2 regions of the Microbacterium trichothecenolyticum genome follow, and region 2 is predicted to be linked to the other one. Evidence: riboswitches for the same ligand, from Rfam matches in the RefSeq annotation. Region 2 holds a riboswitch; the other holds the start of a gene.
What was found. A riboswitch is a leader RNA that binds a small molecule or an ion and turns the genes downstream of it on or off. The one in region 2 is predicted to bind glycine.
Positions count from the first base shown of each region.

Region 1: it holds a riboswitch for glycine, as region 2 does, so the genes downstream of both, glyA (serine hydroxymethyltransferase) here and QE412_RS01575 (aminomethyltransferase family protein) in region 2, are expected to answer to the same signal.

Region 1 covers NZ_JAUTBF010000001.1:3,510,162-3,517,729, reverse strand. Annotated here, with positions in the region: gene QE412_RS16580 (discoidin domain-containing protein) at 1-410, opposite strand, end outside; gene QE412_RS16575 (GNAT family N-acetyltransferase) at 702-1,031, shown strand; gene yiaA (inner membrane protein YiaA) at 1,110-1,577, opposite strand; gene QE412_RS16565 (L-serine ammonia-lyase) at 1,707-3,077, opposite strand; gene glyA (serine hydroxymethyltransferase) at 3,077-4,375, opposite strand; glycine riboswitch at 4,424-4,512, opposite strand; glycine riboswitch at 4,514-4,611, opposite strand; gene betA (choline dehydrogenase) at 4,844-6,544, shown strand; gene QE412_RS16550 (aldehyde dehydrogenase family protein) at 6,541-7,568, shown strand, end outside.
Region 2 covers NZ_JAUTBF010000001.1:333,217-340,784, forward strand. Annotated here, with positions in the region: gene nadA (quinolinate synthase NadA) at 1-156, opposite strand, end outside; gene QE412_RS01550 (NUDIX hydrolase) at 168-902, opposite strand; gene QE412_RS01555 (MarP family serine protease) at 1,116-2,291, shown strand; gene QE412_RS01560 (hypothetical protein) at 2,711-3,007, shown strand; partial or broken gene QE412_RS17655 (putative T7SS-secreted protein) at 3,004-3,504, shown strand; gene QE412_RS01565 (alpha/beta hydrolase) at 3,517-4,833, shown strand; gene QE412_RS01570 (hypothetical protein) at 4,817-5,311, shown strand; glycine riboswitch at 5,372-5,466, shown strand; glycine riboswitch at 5,467-5,569, shown strand; gene QE412_RS01575 (aminomethyltransferase family protein) at 5,617-6,846, shown strand; gene gcvH (glycine cleavage system protein GcvH) at 6,843-7,217, shown strand; gene gcvP (aminomethyl-transferring glycine dehydrogenase) at 7,214-7,568, shown strand, end outside.

The DNA of each region.
Region 1 (7,568 bases), 3.2 Mb from region 2:
CCCTGGCTGGTGGCGGTCACCGCGTGCATTCCGGGATCGTTGGCGAGCGAGATATCGATCAGCACCGCGGCCCGGCCGGATCCATCGGTGGTCGCGCTGCGCGAACCCAACACGGTGGCGCCGGAATCGGGTGTGAACACCACCGAAGCACCGGCGACCGGAGCGCCGGACGAAGTGACGACGGTCGCGATCGCTCGCACCATGCACCCGCGAAGCACCCCCGGCGAGTCGAACGAGAGGCTGACCAAGACGGCATCCGAGGTTGCGGCATGCGCAGGAAGGGCGGCCGAGAGAGAGAGCACGGGGATCGACCACGCGGTCGCTGTCAGCACCGTGCGGCGGCGGAAGGCCGAGGGACCGTTATCGCGATCCTGCTGCCAGTCCACCCGTCGTCGTTTCGAAGGTGACATGATGCCAGCCCATCAGGTCGGAGATCATCCGCTGCTTCGCGGCATCCGTGACCGACCCGGGTGAACGTGCCGGGCGAAGGTGGCGTGAACCCACCGGCGCAACCTCGACGAGAGATCGCACACCGGTGAGGGCGGGGCTCACCGCCCGTTGCGGTCGGCCGCCGAATGCGGCGGCGCCGAGGCCACATCGAGGCGGTCGAGGCCACGCGGCGACGTCCAGATGAGCTCATCGCTCTTCGCCGCATGCTGCGAGGCGCGCACGGCACGGTCATCGACCCACGAGTTCAGCGCGTGACCCGAGTGACCGCGCACATGCTCGAGCACCGCGTCGCGGACCGACGCGCTTCACGCATGGCGATCAGCGCCTCGAGGGGGCGTGGTGGTCGTCCCGTATCGCCGACGGCGACCGACATCTCGCGCCTGTGGACGACGCCGCGCGCCCGCGGGCACGGCGTGGGAGCGACACTCGTCGCCGCCGCGGTCGACGGTGCCGTGCCGCCCGTGCGCCTGTCGGTGTGGGACTGGCGCGAGCCCGCCACCCGGCTCTACCGTCGGTTCGGCTTCGAGCCTGTGCCCTCATGGGACGATCGGGCGCGGCTCGTGTGCCTCGAGCGACGGTGAGAGGCCGCGCGCAGCCGTGGCTGCGCGCATCGCGACCGGCTCAGCAATGCCGCGACCTCGGGTGCCGCGCATAACCGGTCAGGCCGCCGACGGGAACACCGGGCGATTCGCGGGTGTGGCGTCAGGATGCGCACGACGGAACGCGGCGAGATCGCGCACGTTCTTCTGCACCGCCACCACGGCGAACAGGCTCATCGCGAAACCGATGCCGTAGAACCCCTTCTCCGACAGCAGCAGCTCGGCATTCCACAGCCCGACGGTCATCAGGGTGAGAGCCGCGAGCAGCATGGCCCACGCCACGCCGAGGTAGGCGCCCGTGACCGGCACATCTTCGGCACGGTCACGAACGGCCTTCTGCACCGAGAGCGCCGCGAAGAGGCCGAGCAGGAACACGGCGAGGAAGAACCCCTTCTCCGACAGCAGCATCCGTGCGTTGTAGAGGCCCACGACGTACACCGACGCTCCGAGCCCGAGCGCCACCCACGACGCCCCGACGAACGCGCCGGTCGGTCGTCCAAGCACCGGCTGGTTTCGTGATTCCGCCATTGTTCCGCCCTCTCCTCGCGCCCCGCGGGGCATATTCCGTGGCGGACAAGCTAGCGAAGGCCACATGCCCGTAGGGACATGCGCGCGATTCTGTGGACAAGAGACGGGGTTCTCGCGCGCTGAAGGGCGTCAGCACTCCACGACGTTGACGGCGAGGCCGCCACGCGAGGTCTCCTTGTACTTGTCGTTCATGTCGGCGCCGGTCTGCCGCATGGTCTGGATGACGTTGTCGAGCGACACGATGTGGGTGCCGTCCCCGCGAAGAGCTGTGCGAGCCGCCGTCACGGCTTTGACCGCCGCGACGCCGTTGCGCTCGATGCAGGGGATCTGCACGAGACCGCCGATCGGGTCGCACGTCATGCCGAGGTGGTGCTCCATGCCGATCTCGGCGGCGTTCTCGATCTGGCGGGGCGTTCCGCCGAGGACGGCGGCGAAACCCGCGGCCGCCATCGAGCAGGCCGAGCCCACCTCGCCCTGGCATCCCACCTCCGCTCCCGAGATCGACGCGGTCTCCTTGTAGATGGAGCCGATCGCGGCGGCCGTGAGGAGGAACGTCATGATCCCCTCGTCGTCTGCTCCGGGTACGAACCGTCGGTAGTAGGCCAGGACGGCGGGGATGACTCCGGCCGCCCCGTTCGTGGGGGCGGTGACGACGCGCCCGCCGGCGGCGTTCTCTTCGTTGACCGCCATGGCGAACAGCGTCAGCCAGTCGGTCCCTCGCAGGCCGTCGGTCGAGCCGGCCTCGTCGGCGAGTTGCCGCGCGAGGTCGTGGGCGCGACGGGGCACCCGGAGCCTGCCGGGGAGCACCCCGGGGGTCGAAACACCGCGCTCGATGCATCCGCTCATCACGTCCCAGATGGCCCGCAGCCCCGCGCGCACGGCATCCCCGTCGCGGTGGGCGAGCTCGTTCTCGAACGCGATCTCGGCGATCGACAGGCCCGTCTCGTCGCAGCGCGCGAGCAGGTCGTCGGCGGTGCGGAAGGGGTGTGCGACGAAGACCTCCTCGTGGGATCGGGAGCCCCCCGCCTCGGCCTCGGTCACGACGAACCCGCCGCCCACCGAATAGAAGGTCTCCTCCGCGAGAACAGCGCCGCTCGCATCGGATGCCGTGAACACGACCGCGTTCGGGTGGAACGGCAACGAGCGCCGGCCGTCGAGCACGAGGTCGGCATCCACGTCGAACGAGACCGGGTGCGTGCCGAGCAGCCAGAGCATGCCGTCGGCGCGCACGCGCTCCTCGATATCGCGCAGCAGGTCGGGGTCGCACGACTCGGGCCGGTGCCCCTCGAGCCCCATCAGCACGGCGCGGTCGGAGGCGTGGCCGCGTCCCGTGGCGCCGAGCGAGCCGAGCAGGTCGATGCGCACGCGGACCACGCGCTCGTGCTGCCCGGCATCCCGCAGGCGCTCGGCGAACGTCAGGGCCGCCCGCATCGGCCCGACCGTGTGCGAGCTCGAGGGACCGACCCCGATCGAGAAGAGGTCGAACGCGCTGACGACCATCAGACGGCGCCCTCGTAGAGCGGGTGAGCGGATGCCAGGGCGGCCACGCGACCGCGAAGCTCGGCGATTCGCTCGGGCGAGATCTCTGCCCGCAGGGCCTCGGCGATGACGTCGGCGACGGCGGCGAAGTCCTCGTCGTCGAAGCCGCGCGTGGCCAAAGCGGGCGTCCCGATCCGCAGCCCCGAGGTGACCATCGGCGGGCGCGGGTCGTTGGGGACCGAGTTGCGGTTGACGGTGATGCCCACCTCATGCAGGCGGTCCTCGGCCTGCTTGCCGTCGAGGGGCGATTCGACCAGGTCGACCAGCAGCAGGTGCACGTCGGTGCCACCGGTGAGCACGCGCACGCCCTCGGCCACGACGTCGGGCTGCGTGAGGCGCTCGGCGATGATGTGAGCCCCACGGAGGGTGCGGCGCTGGCGGTCGGCGAACTCGTCACCCGCGGCGATGAGGAACGACACGGCCTTGGCCGCGATGACGTGCTCGAGCGGGCCACCCTGCAGACCGGGGAAGACGGCACGGTCGATCTTCTTGGCGATGTCGGCATCGTTCGTCAGCACGATGCCGCCGCGCGGGCCGCCGAGGGTCTTGTGTGTGGTGGAGGTGACCACGTGCGCGTGCGGCACGGGGTTGGGGTGCACGCCCGCGGCCACGAGACCGGCGAAGTGCGCCATGTCGACCCACAGGTACGCGCCGATCTCGTCGGCGATGGCCCGGAAGGCGGCGAAGTCGAGCTGGCGGGGGTAGGCCGACCAGCCGGCGATGATGAGCTTCGGCCGGCGCTCGCGGGCGAGGGCGGCGACCTCGTCCATGTCGACCGCGCCCGTGGCATCCACGTGGTACGCGACCGCATCAAAGGCTTTGCCGCTGTAGCTGAGGCGCATTCCGTGCGTGAGGTGGCCGCCGTGGGCGAGGTCGAGGCCGAGGATGGTGTCGCCGTGCTGCAGCAGGCCGAACAGCACCGCGGCGTTGGCCTGAGCGCCGGAGTGGGGCTGCACGTTCGCGTACGCGGCACCGAACAGACCGCACACGCGCTCGATCGCCAAGCGCTCGATCACGTCGACGTGCTCGCATCCGCCGTAGTAGCGGCGGCCGGGGTAGCCCTCGGCGTACTTGTTGGTGGCCACCGACCCCTGCGCCTGCATGACGGAGAGCGGGGCGAAGTTCTCGGAGGCGATCATCTCGAGGGTGTCGCGCTGGCGGTCGCGCTCGGCGTCGAGGGCCGCGGCGACGGCCGGGTCGATCTCGGCGAGCGGAGCGGTGAGGAGGCTGGCGGCGGTGGTCGGGGACAGAACGGTCATGGTGGGAGGCTCCCTGTCGTGCCGCGGGCGCGGCGATCGGGTGGGTCACCTCCCCGCTCTGTCATCGGGCCTGAGAGCTTCACCGCGGGTGGCGGCTTTCACCGTGGGCGCAGGCGGAGCCTGCTTTCCAGAGTGCGCCTCGCCCCCGCGGTCTTGGGCCTGAGAGATTGTGCGGGGAGGGCTTGCTCCTTCGGCGCCGCGTCCGGGTGGGACGCGGGCTCTCCCGCGGGGGTTCGATCGGCGCGTGTGAAGTTGTCGTGGCCGCGACGCTATTGCATCGCAGTGCGCAACACAATGCGTATTGAGCAACACGCAACATGATCGACTCGCATCCCCGCCGAGCGTAACGGCCGTGTAAACAGTGCGTCACGGCCCCTCGAAACGCCTCGTCCGATCCCGTCGCTCCCTTTACTGTTGCGTCCAACGCACAGCAGTTTCTTTCAGCGCAACACCGGACCCGAGGATGCCATGACCACTCGTCGCGAGAACTCCACGACCTACGACTACATCGTCGTCGGCGGCGGAAGCGCCGGAAGCGTGCTCGCCCGCCGCCTGTCCGACGACCCGCAGTCGCGGGTGCTCGTGCTCGAGGCGGGACGCAGCGACTACCCGTGGGACCTCTTCATCCAGATGCCCGCCGCCCTCACCTTCCCGAGCGGCCACGCCCTCTACGACTGGAAGTACGAGTCCGAGCCCGAGCCCCACATGCACGGGCGCCGCGTTGCCCACGCGCGCGGCAAGGTGCTCGGCGGTTCCTCGTCGATCAACGGCATGATCTTCCAGCGCGGCAACCCGCTCGACTACGAGCGCTGGGGCGAGCAGCCGGGCCTCGAGACGTGGAACTGGGCGCACTGCCTCCCCTACTTCAAGCGCATGGAGAACGCCTTGGCTGCCGCCGCCGGCGACCCCCACCGCGGTCACGACGGTCCCCTCGAACTCGAGAAGGGCCCCGCCACCAACCCCCTCTTCCAGGCGTTCTTCGACGCCGCGGAGCAGGCGGGCTACCCCCGCACCGACGACGTCAACGGCTTCCGGCAGGAGGGCTTCGGGCCCTTCGACCGCAACGTGCGCCACGGCCGCCGGCTCTCGGCATCCCGTGCGTACGTCCGCCCCGTGTGGCGGCGCCGCAAGAACCTCACCGTGAAGACCCGGGCGCTGGCCACCCGCATCCTATTCGAAGGAACGCGCGCCGTCGGCGTGGAGTACCGCCGCAACGGGCGCACGCACACCGTACGCGGCAACGAGATCGTGCTCGCCGGCGGCTCGATCAACACCCCGCAGCTGCTGCAGCTCTCGGGCGTCGGCCCGGCAGACCTGCTCGAGTCGCTCGGCATCCCGGTCATCGTCGATCTGCCGGGCGTCGGCGAGAACCTGCAGGACCACCTCGAGGTCTACATCCAGCACGAGGCCACGCAGCCGGTGTCGATGCAGCCCTACCTGCGGCCGCTCAGCATGCCGCTGACGGGACTGAAATGGCTGCTCGGGCGCAAGGGCCCCGCGGCGACCAACCACTTCGAGGGCGGCGGGTTCGTGCGCTCGAACGACGAGGTGCGCTGGCCGAACCTGATGTTCCACTTCCTGCCGGTGGCGGTGCGCTACGACGGGCAGATCGCCGACGTGAAGCACGGCTTCCAGGTGCACGTCGGACCCATGTACGCCGACACGATCGGGCGCCTGCGCATCCGCTCCACCGACCCGACCGAGCACCCCGAGCTCGTCTTCAACTACCTCAGCACCGAGAACGACCGCCGCGAGTGGGTCGAGGCCGTGCGCGTGGCCCGCGACATCCTGTCGCAGCCGGCGCTCGCCCCTTTCAACGGCGGCGAGATCGCCCCCGGTGCCGAGGTGAGCACCGACGAGGAGATCCTCGAGTGGGTCGGCCGCGAGGCCGAGACGGCGCTGCACCCCTGTGGCACGGCCAAGATGGGGCCCGCCGACGACCCGATGGCCGTCACCGACCCCCTCACCATGGGCGTGCACGGTACGACGGGGCTTCGGATCGTGGATGCCTCGGTCATGCCGTTCGTGACGAACGCCAACATCTATGCGCCCGTCATGATGATCGCCGAGAAGGCGGCCGACCTCATCCGCGGCGTGAAGCCGCTGGCCGCCGAGGAGCTGCCCTACTACGTGGCAGACGGCCCGGCGAAGGTGGGCGTGACCGCATGACCTCCTCGTTGTACATCGGCGGAGCCTGGCGCGAGCCGCACTCCCCCGCTACCCGCGAGATCCGCTGCCCCGCCGACGGCACGCTCGTCGCCACCGTGACCGAGTGCGATGCGCAGGATGCCGCCGACGCGGTCGCCGCGGCATCCTCGGCCTGGCGATCAGGCGCGTGGAGCGAAACCCCCGAGCGCGAGCGCGGGCGGCTGCTCGAACGCGTCGCCGACCTCATCGAACGCGACGCGGAGATCTACGCCGAGGCCGAGGCCCGGGACACCGGCAAGCGCATCGTCGAGGCGCGCTACGACATGGCCGACATCGTGGCGTGCTTCCGCTACTACGCGAGCCAGGCCGGCGCGCACCCGGGGCGACTCGTCGACACCGGGAGCGAATCGACCCGCAGCCGTATCGAGTACGCCCCCGTCGGGGTCTGCAGCCTCATCACCCCGTGGAACTACCCGCTTCTGCAGGCCGCGTGGAAGGTCGCCCCGGCGCTGCTGGCGGGCAACACGTTCGTCCTCAAGCCCAGCGAGTTGACCCCCTCGACCGCGATGCTCCTGATGGACACGCTCACCGAGGCGGGGCTACCGGCGGGCGTGGCGAATCTCGTCACGGGCACGGGCGCCGACGTCGGCGAGGTGCTCACCACCCACGCCGACGTCGACCTCGTGTCTTTCACCGGAGGCCTCGCGACGGGCCGGCGCGTCATGGCCGCCGCCGCCCAGAGCATCAAGCGCGTCGCGCTCGAGCTCGGCGGCAAGAACCCCAACATCGTCTTCGCCGACGCGGATTTCGACACCGCGGTCGACTTCGCGCTCACCGCGATCTTCCTGCACAGCGGCCAGGTGTGCTCGGCCGGAGCCCGGCTCGTGGTCGAGGAGTCGCTCCACGACGCCTTCGTCGACGCCCTCGTCGAGCGCGCGCAGCACATCCGCCTCGGCGGCCCCTTCGACGCGGATGCCGAGACGGGCCCGCTCATCTCGGCCGCCCACCGCGACAAGGTCGACGCCTACGTGCAGGCCGGTGTCGC
Region 2 (7,568 bases):
GTATCCGGGACGGGTGTCGAAGTCCCACGGGCCGACGGCGAGGTCGGTCGTGCACGTCGCGTCGGTCGACGCGCCGGTGACGATCGCTTGGATCGCGTGGTCGACCGAGGGGTCGATCGCCGGTCGGGGCTGCAGGGTGATGAGGGTGGCGGACATGGGCGTTCCGATCAGTGACGGGAGCGGAGCGGGCCGCGGTCGGCGAGCTCCACATCGCGGTTGTAGCGGTACAGGCGAGCGGGGCGGTGGCTTCCCGTGCGGAAGCGCTCGGTCGGGATGAGGGTGTCGGAGGTGTCGACCTGGCGGCGGAAGTTCGCGGGGTCCAGGCGCTTGCCGAGGATCGACTCGGTCACTTCGCGCAGGTCGGCGAGCGTGAACTCGTCGGGCAGCAGGCCGTGCGCGATGCGGCTGTAGCCGACCTTGTTGCGCAGGCGCCACAGCGTGTACTCGACGATGTCGTTGTGGTCGAACGCGAGCGCGGGCAGATCGTTCGCGTCGAACCACTCGACGTTCTCGGGAGCGTCGCCCTGCCGTGCGTGGGCGGCGACCTGGGCGTCGACCTCGTCGGAGCGCAGCAGCGCCCAGTACACGATCGACACCACGCGCGTGGGGGAGCGGTCGACCGCCCCGAACGCGTACAGCTGCTCGAGGTAGCTCGGGGTGAGACCGGTTGTCTCGGCGAGGGTGCGGGATGCCGCGGCGTCGAGCTCTTCGGTCGCGTCGAGCCAGCCGCCGGGAAGCGCCCACCGTCCGTCGAAGGGGTCGCGCGTGCGGCGCACGAGGGGGAGCGACAGCACCGGTTCGTCATGGGCGTCCCGACGCACGCTGAAGATGACGGTCGACACCGCGACGCGCACGTCGGCGTCGCGGTTCTCGGCTCGAGGGGTTCGTGTCACAGTGACCATATCTCCGACATCTGATCTTAGTGTCACCCCGACCCAAAGTGCGAATCCGCGCTGATGATCGGGGGTTTGGGGCGGGTTTGACCGTTCGGGGCGCGGAATTCCCCGCCCCGAACGGAAAACCCCGCCCCAAACCGAGGGAGACCGGGGCGTCCGCGCGTCGAAAGGGTTCTCACAGGGGTGCGACCTAGCCTCGAGAGGGACTCAGGAGGTCGGATGCCGATCATCGACATCGTTCTGATCGCCCTTCTGGCGATCGCACTCATCGCGGGGCTCTCGCGCGGATTCCTCGCCACGATCGGCTTCTTCGCCGGTCTCGCCCTCGGCGCGGTCGCGGCGTACTGGGCGACGCCCTTCGTGGGGCAATGGGTCGCCGACCCGATGTGGCGCGGCCCCGCCATGATCGGCGCGGGTGTCTTCCTCCTGCTCGTCGGGTCGGGCCTCGGCAGTGCCGTCGGCCGGTTCTTCCGGCGAGGTGCCGACCGCATCAAGCTCCGGGTGCCGGAACGGCTGCTCGGCGGAGTCGTCAACGTCGCGGCGGCGGCCCTCGCGATCTCGTTCGTCGCCGGCTCGCTGATCCCCGCGGGGCTGCCGGCGGTCTCTGCCGCGCTCGGGTCTTCGGCCGTCGTCCGCACGATCGACGACATCACCCCCGCCCCGGTGCGCGGCGCGCTCGCCGACCTGCGGGGGACGGTCTTCGCCGGAGGCATCCCGCGCCTGGGCGAGCTGATCCAGATCGGCCCCGTGCCCAGCGCCCCCGCGGTCGCCCTCGACGACCCGGCGTTGACGCAGGCGGCCCAATCGGTGGCGCGCATCTCGGGGACCGCCTACGCGTGCGGCATCACGTCGAGCGGCTCCGGCTTCGTGGTGGCAGATGATCGCATCGTGACGAACGCTCACGTCGTCGCGGGCGTCGACACCCCTCTCGTCGAACTGCCCGGGCGCCCCGCCCGCGAGGGCCGCGTGGTCTACTTCGACCCCACCGACGACATCGCGGTGGTCTCGGTCGACGACCTGGATGCCGCGCCCCTGTCGATCTCGTCGACGCTCCCCGTGGGCTCGCCCGCCGTCGTGCAGGGATACCCCGGTGGCGGGCCGTTCACCTCGGGCAGTGCGCAGATCCTCTCCGAGGGCACGGTTCCCGTGCCCGACATCTACGACACCGCTTCGACCCCGCGCGACATCTACGCGCTCGCGGGCATCGTGCGACCGGGTAATTCCGGTGGGCCCCTGCTCACGACCGGCGGCGAGGTCGCGGGTATCGTCTTCGCCCGTTCCGACACCGACGACAACGTCGGTTACGCCATGACGCCCGCAGAACTGCTACCCGTGATGGCGCAGATGGATTCGCTGTCGACCCCCGTGGCATCCGGAAGCTGCACGCGCCGCTGACCGGCCGGCTCCCGCGCCCTGGCGTCGCATCGCGCGTCGCTATGCCGGTGCACGTTGAGCGTCCAGAACACGCCGTTGATGGGCTCACCCGCGCGGCGTTTCTTGGACACTCAACGGACAGGGGATGCCGCCACCCTCTCGGCCTGCGTGAAGGTCGTCTCGGCCGTTCAGACGCTGAAAAAGGCGCTCGACGACGGTAAGACGCCCAGAGAAACCTTGAGCAGAGCGGCAGAGATGTGGCGATCCCGGGAAAGCATCTCGGTCTTCTCTAGGTGCATGCAGGCGAAGAGCGCGAAGAGTCTGGACGCTCTCGACGCGGGAGCGAATGTGGTGGAAGTGACGTAGGAGTTCGCGGCCAGCAGGCGAAGTTCTCCACAGGAGGATCTCGCCCGATGCGCTACGTGTTTACACTGCTTCGCATGGGGGCCATTTCTGTATCCGTCGACGAGTTGCGGAGGGCGGCGGCGAAGATGGGCGACATGGCGCCCGACGCCGCCGAACTATCCGTTCTGACCCTGGCGGACCAGCCCGACCTCAGCCTCGCCCTGGCGGAGTTCATTGGCTGCATGAACGACTGCACAGCCGAGCGCCGTCGTGCCGTCGACGCGCTGGCTACGGGCCTACGCGAGGTGGCGGGCATGTTCGAGAACATGGATGCCGGCGCGCAAGCCGACGTCCGAGCGCTGGGGGCCGTCGAGGGCTGGACCGTCGAATGACAGCGGCGTTGGGTGACACCCGCGATCCGTCCGAGCTAATCCCCGGCGATGTCAGCGCATTGCACCAGGCAGCGGCCGTGTGGCGAGCCCGCGCGCAGCGCGCTGACGACGTCGCCGCGAAACTCCGTGCGATGCAGGCGCTTCCGGAATGGGCGGGCGACGCCGCTGACGCCTATGAGACCCGCGTCGTCGCGGTCGCGTCCGGTTGGGCCGCGATGGCGTTCGCCTTCCGGGCGGGCCAGGCGGCGATCGAGGAGTTCGCCACCGCCCTCGATGCTGCGCGGGGGAGGGCCGGAGACGCCATCGAGCTGTGGGACCGCGCCGACCAGCTGGATGCCTCAGCGTTCCAGGATGCGTCCCCAGAGACCTCCGGGTGGCTCGGCCCCGACCGGCGGTCCTTCATGGGATCCGGAGTCCGTGCGGAAGCGCGCTCGCTTTTGGAGGACGCGAGATCGGCGCTGGATGCCGCCGCGCGGGGAGCCGCCGCAGCGCTCCGGAGCGCGATAGCCGTGCCCGATCTCGGCGCGGACGAGTGGGCGGCCTTGCTCACCGGTTGCGCCACTCCCGCCCAGGTGCTCGATGCTCTCGCGGGCGCCGACGGATCGAGCCTCGCGGCTCTCCTTCAGGGGCGACCCGGGCTGGCCGCCATTCTCGCCCAGGCCGAGCCTGCCGCCGTCGGGCCCTGGTGGGCCGAACTCGACGAGGCGCAGAAAGACGCGCTCATTCACGCGGCCCCGGCCATCATCGGCAACCTCGGCGGAGTCTCATACGCGGCACGCGACGAAGCCAACCGCATCTGGCTCGACGCCCAACTCGATGAAGCACGTGCCGCGCTCGCCGAAGCGGAGAAGCCCCCGACGTTCCACGAGATGCTCGGTGGACGCGGTGCGGCTGTCGCGCACGCGGAGCAGCTCGAGCAGGCGCGCACTCGGGTGGCGGGGTTGGAGGCCGTTCAGGCGTCTCTCGTGACGCCGGACGGCGGGGCTCCCCGGAGCTTGATCACGCTGACCGCAGACTCGCCACCGTTGGCGGCGATTTCGATTGGAGACCTCGACGCCGCGGACAACGTCACATTCGCGGTGCCCGGGATGGGAACCACGACGGAGGGAATCGAGGATTGGACGCGTGCCTCTCAAAATCTCGCCGACCTGCAGAACCGGTTGGCTCCGGAGCAGGAGCACGCCGTCGTGGCCTGGGTTGGGTATGAGACGCCTCCCATTCCTGTCGCCGAAGGTGGTTTCGGCGTGATGGGCAACGCATTCGCCGAGAGGGGAGCAGCAAATCTCGGGCGCGATCTGGCGGTTGTGGATGCGATGCGCCCAGGGGCGCTGGTGAACGTCGTGGCTCACTCGTACGGGACGACGACTTCGTCGATTGCTCTTACACGTGACGATGTTCACGTTGATGCATATGTGACGTTGGGGTCAGCCGGTCTCCCCGCTGACATCGATTCTGCGAGTGACCTTCACGCCGACCACGTCTTCGCCGGGCAGGCCCAAGACGTATGGGCCATCGATCCCGCGGGAGGCGATCAGTGGGCCTGGACCGGACGTCTCTCTCCGGAGCATCCCGTGAATCCCATCAGCCCCGATTTCGGCGCCCATGGCTTCAGCGTGGTGGGAGGCGATGGGCCCGAACCCGTCACCGATCATGGCGTGCTCACCCCGAGCGGTACCGGATACCTTGATATCCGCACCGAGTCGTTGCGAAATGTAGCGCTCGCGACGAGCGGGTATTCAGACGCTGTCTCGCCGTACGCTGCACCCGGTCCCACTCCTCTCCAACAGGCTTTTATCGAAGGGCTTGCGCATGGCACTGGGTACTAGATTCTGCGTCGAGCGCGTCTTCGCCGGAGTCCTTCTATTGGGATCGCTGCTTGTCGTCTCGGCATGTGGCACGAGCAAAGAGGTGGAAATGAGCCCAGCCGAAGCGCGCGACGCCCTTGTGAGCACGATCGAGAAAAGCGCGGGGCAGCTTCAGGTCGATGGGTGGTCGCGAAGCCACGCCCCAGAGGTTGGCAACTGCGGGGCGCGTCGCGGTGAACGAGCGGATTACTCCTATTCATATGGCGCTCCTGCGCCGGACAGCGACCACGAGGCCGACGCCAGGAAGATCGCGGACTACTGGCGTTCGCTCGGCATGCAGGTTCGCCTGGTCGAAAGCCCCGACTATGTCGTCTACGCCTCGGGAGGCCCGGTTGCGGGCCTGACTTTCTCCACGGCCCCAGGCAACTATTTCATCGCCGGCGAATCCCTCTGCGTCCCCGGCGACGCCACCGAGCTCCGCAAGCAGGACAACAGCTGAACCTCTCACGGCGCTCGCCGAAGCTCCGCTAAGCTGAGCCCACAAGTCCACACCGGCCCCATGATCGATGCGGGAGAGCTCCGGCGCACGCTGCCGGGCACCGAAGGAGCAAGCCTCCCCGCCAATCTCTCAGGTACGCGTACCGCGTCGATCGGGCCACTCTGGAAAGTGATCCGGGTGCACCGCGCCGGATCCGCCGACGGTGAAAGCCCCGCGATCGCGGAGCGAAACTCTCAGGCCCATGACAGAGGGGGAGTTCTCAGGCGCCGCCCGGCGTCTGTCCGTCATCGCGAACGGCAGAACTCATGACCGAAGCCCCCGCTCCACCCCGCACGTCGCCGCTGAACGATCGGCACGAGGCCCTCGGCGCCTCGTTCACCGATTTCGGCGGCTGGAACATGCCGGTGCGCTACACCTCCGACCTCGCCGAGCACCACGCTGTTCGGCAGGCCGCCGGCCTGTTCGACATCTCGCACATGGCCGAGATCCTCGTCGAGGGTCCGGCCGCGGCCGCGTTCCTCGATTACGTGCTCGCCGGTCGTATCTCGACGATGAAGGTGGGCAAGGCGAAGTACTCGCTCGTGCTGGCCGAGAGCGGCGGCATCGTCGACGACGTCATCGTCTACCGCACCGGCGACCAGAACTTCCTCGTCATCGCGAATGCCGGGAATCGGGATGCCGTGAACGCGGCGTTCGAGGCCGCTCGCGCCGCGTGGGGCCCCGCGCCGGAGGCCGCGACAGGCGCAGCCGCCGAGGTCGGTGCCGAAGGTGAGGTCGCAGCCGAAGAGACCGGTACACGCTCCTTCGCCTTCGTTGCCGGATCGACCGGCTTGCGCGTCGAAGACGTCACCGACGACTACGCGCTCATCGCCCTCCAGGGGCCTCGAGCCCGCGGCATCCTGAGCTCCACCCCTGGCGTCGAGGTCTCGGGAACCCCGCTCGACGCGCTGGGCTACTACGCCTGGACCGACGGCACTTTCGACGGCGCGCCGCTCTTCGTCGCCCGCACCGGCTACACGGGCGAAGACGGGTACGAGCTGCTGATCCCGCTCGCACAGGCCGGGGCGCTGTGGGACGCCGTGCTTGCCGCGGGCGCGTCGGACGGCCTCGTGCCGTGCGGACTCGCCGCGCGCGACACCCTCCGCCTCGAGGCCGGCATGCCGCTGTACGGCCACGAGCTCTCGCGCGACATCGTTCCCGCCCAGGCCGGTCTCGGCCGCGCCGTCGCTGTCGACAAAGAAGAGTTCGTCGGAAAGAACGGCGTCTCCACGGCGCCGTCCGACGCCCCCGTGCTCGTCGGCCTCGTCTCGGAGGGACGCCGCGCCGGCCGCGCCGGATACGCCGTGCTGCACGGTGACGACGTCGTCGGCGAGATCACCAGCGGCGCCCTCAGCCCCACCCTCGGCCACCCCGTCGCGATGGCGTTCGTCGCCCCCGCGGCATCCGACCTCGGCACCGACCTGACCATCGACGTGCGCGGAACCCGTATCCCCGCGACCGTCACCGCCCTTCCCTTCTACCGGAGAAACGCATGACCGACCTCACCTCCCTCCGCTACACCTCCGAGCACGAGTGGATCGCCCTCGAGGGCGACATCGCGACGGTCGGTATCACCGACTTCGCCGCCGACAAGCTCGGCGACGTCGTCTTCGTCGAGCTGCCCGGCGCCGACTCCGCGGTCACCGCGGGCGACGTCTGCGGCGAGATCGAGTCGACCAAGTCGGTCGGCGAGCTCTACGCGCCGCTGAACGGCACCGTCGTCGAGGTGAACGACGCCGTCGTCGACGACCCCTCGCTCGTGAACGCCGAGCCGTTCGACGGCGGGTGGCTCATCAAGATCCGCATCGAGGGCGACCTTCCGGGCGACCTGCTCGACCGCGCCGCCTATGAGGAACTCACCGCATGAGCACCCTTCTTCCCCCGCGGACCGTCACCGGTACCCCGGCCGTCTTCGTCGATCGCCACATCGGCGTCGATGCCGCGGCGCAGGCCCGCATGCTCGAGATCGTGGGGTACGACAGCGTCGAGGCGCTCGTCGAGACCGCCGTCCCGGCATCCATCCACGTCCAGCCCCGCCCGACGAGCGACATCCCGCCCGCCGCGACCGAGGCCGAGGCGCTCGCCGAGCTGCGCGAGCTCGCCTCGGCCAACCGATCGGCACGCCCGCTGATCGGCCTGGGCTACTACGACACCTTCACGCCGTCGGTGATCGCGCGCAACGTCCTCGAGAACCCCTCCTGGTACACCGCCTACACGC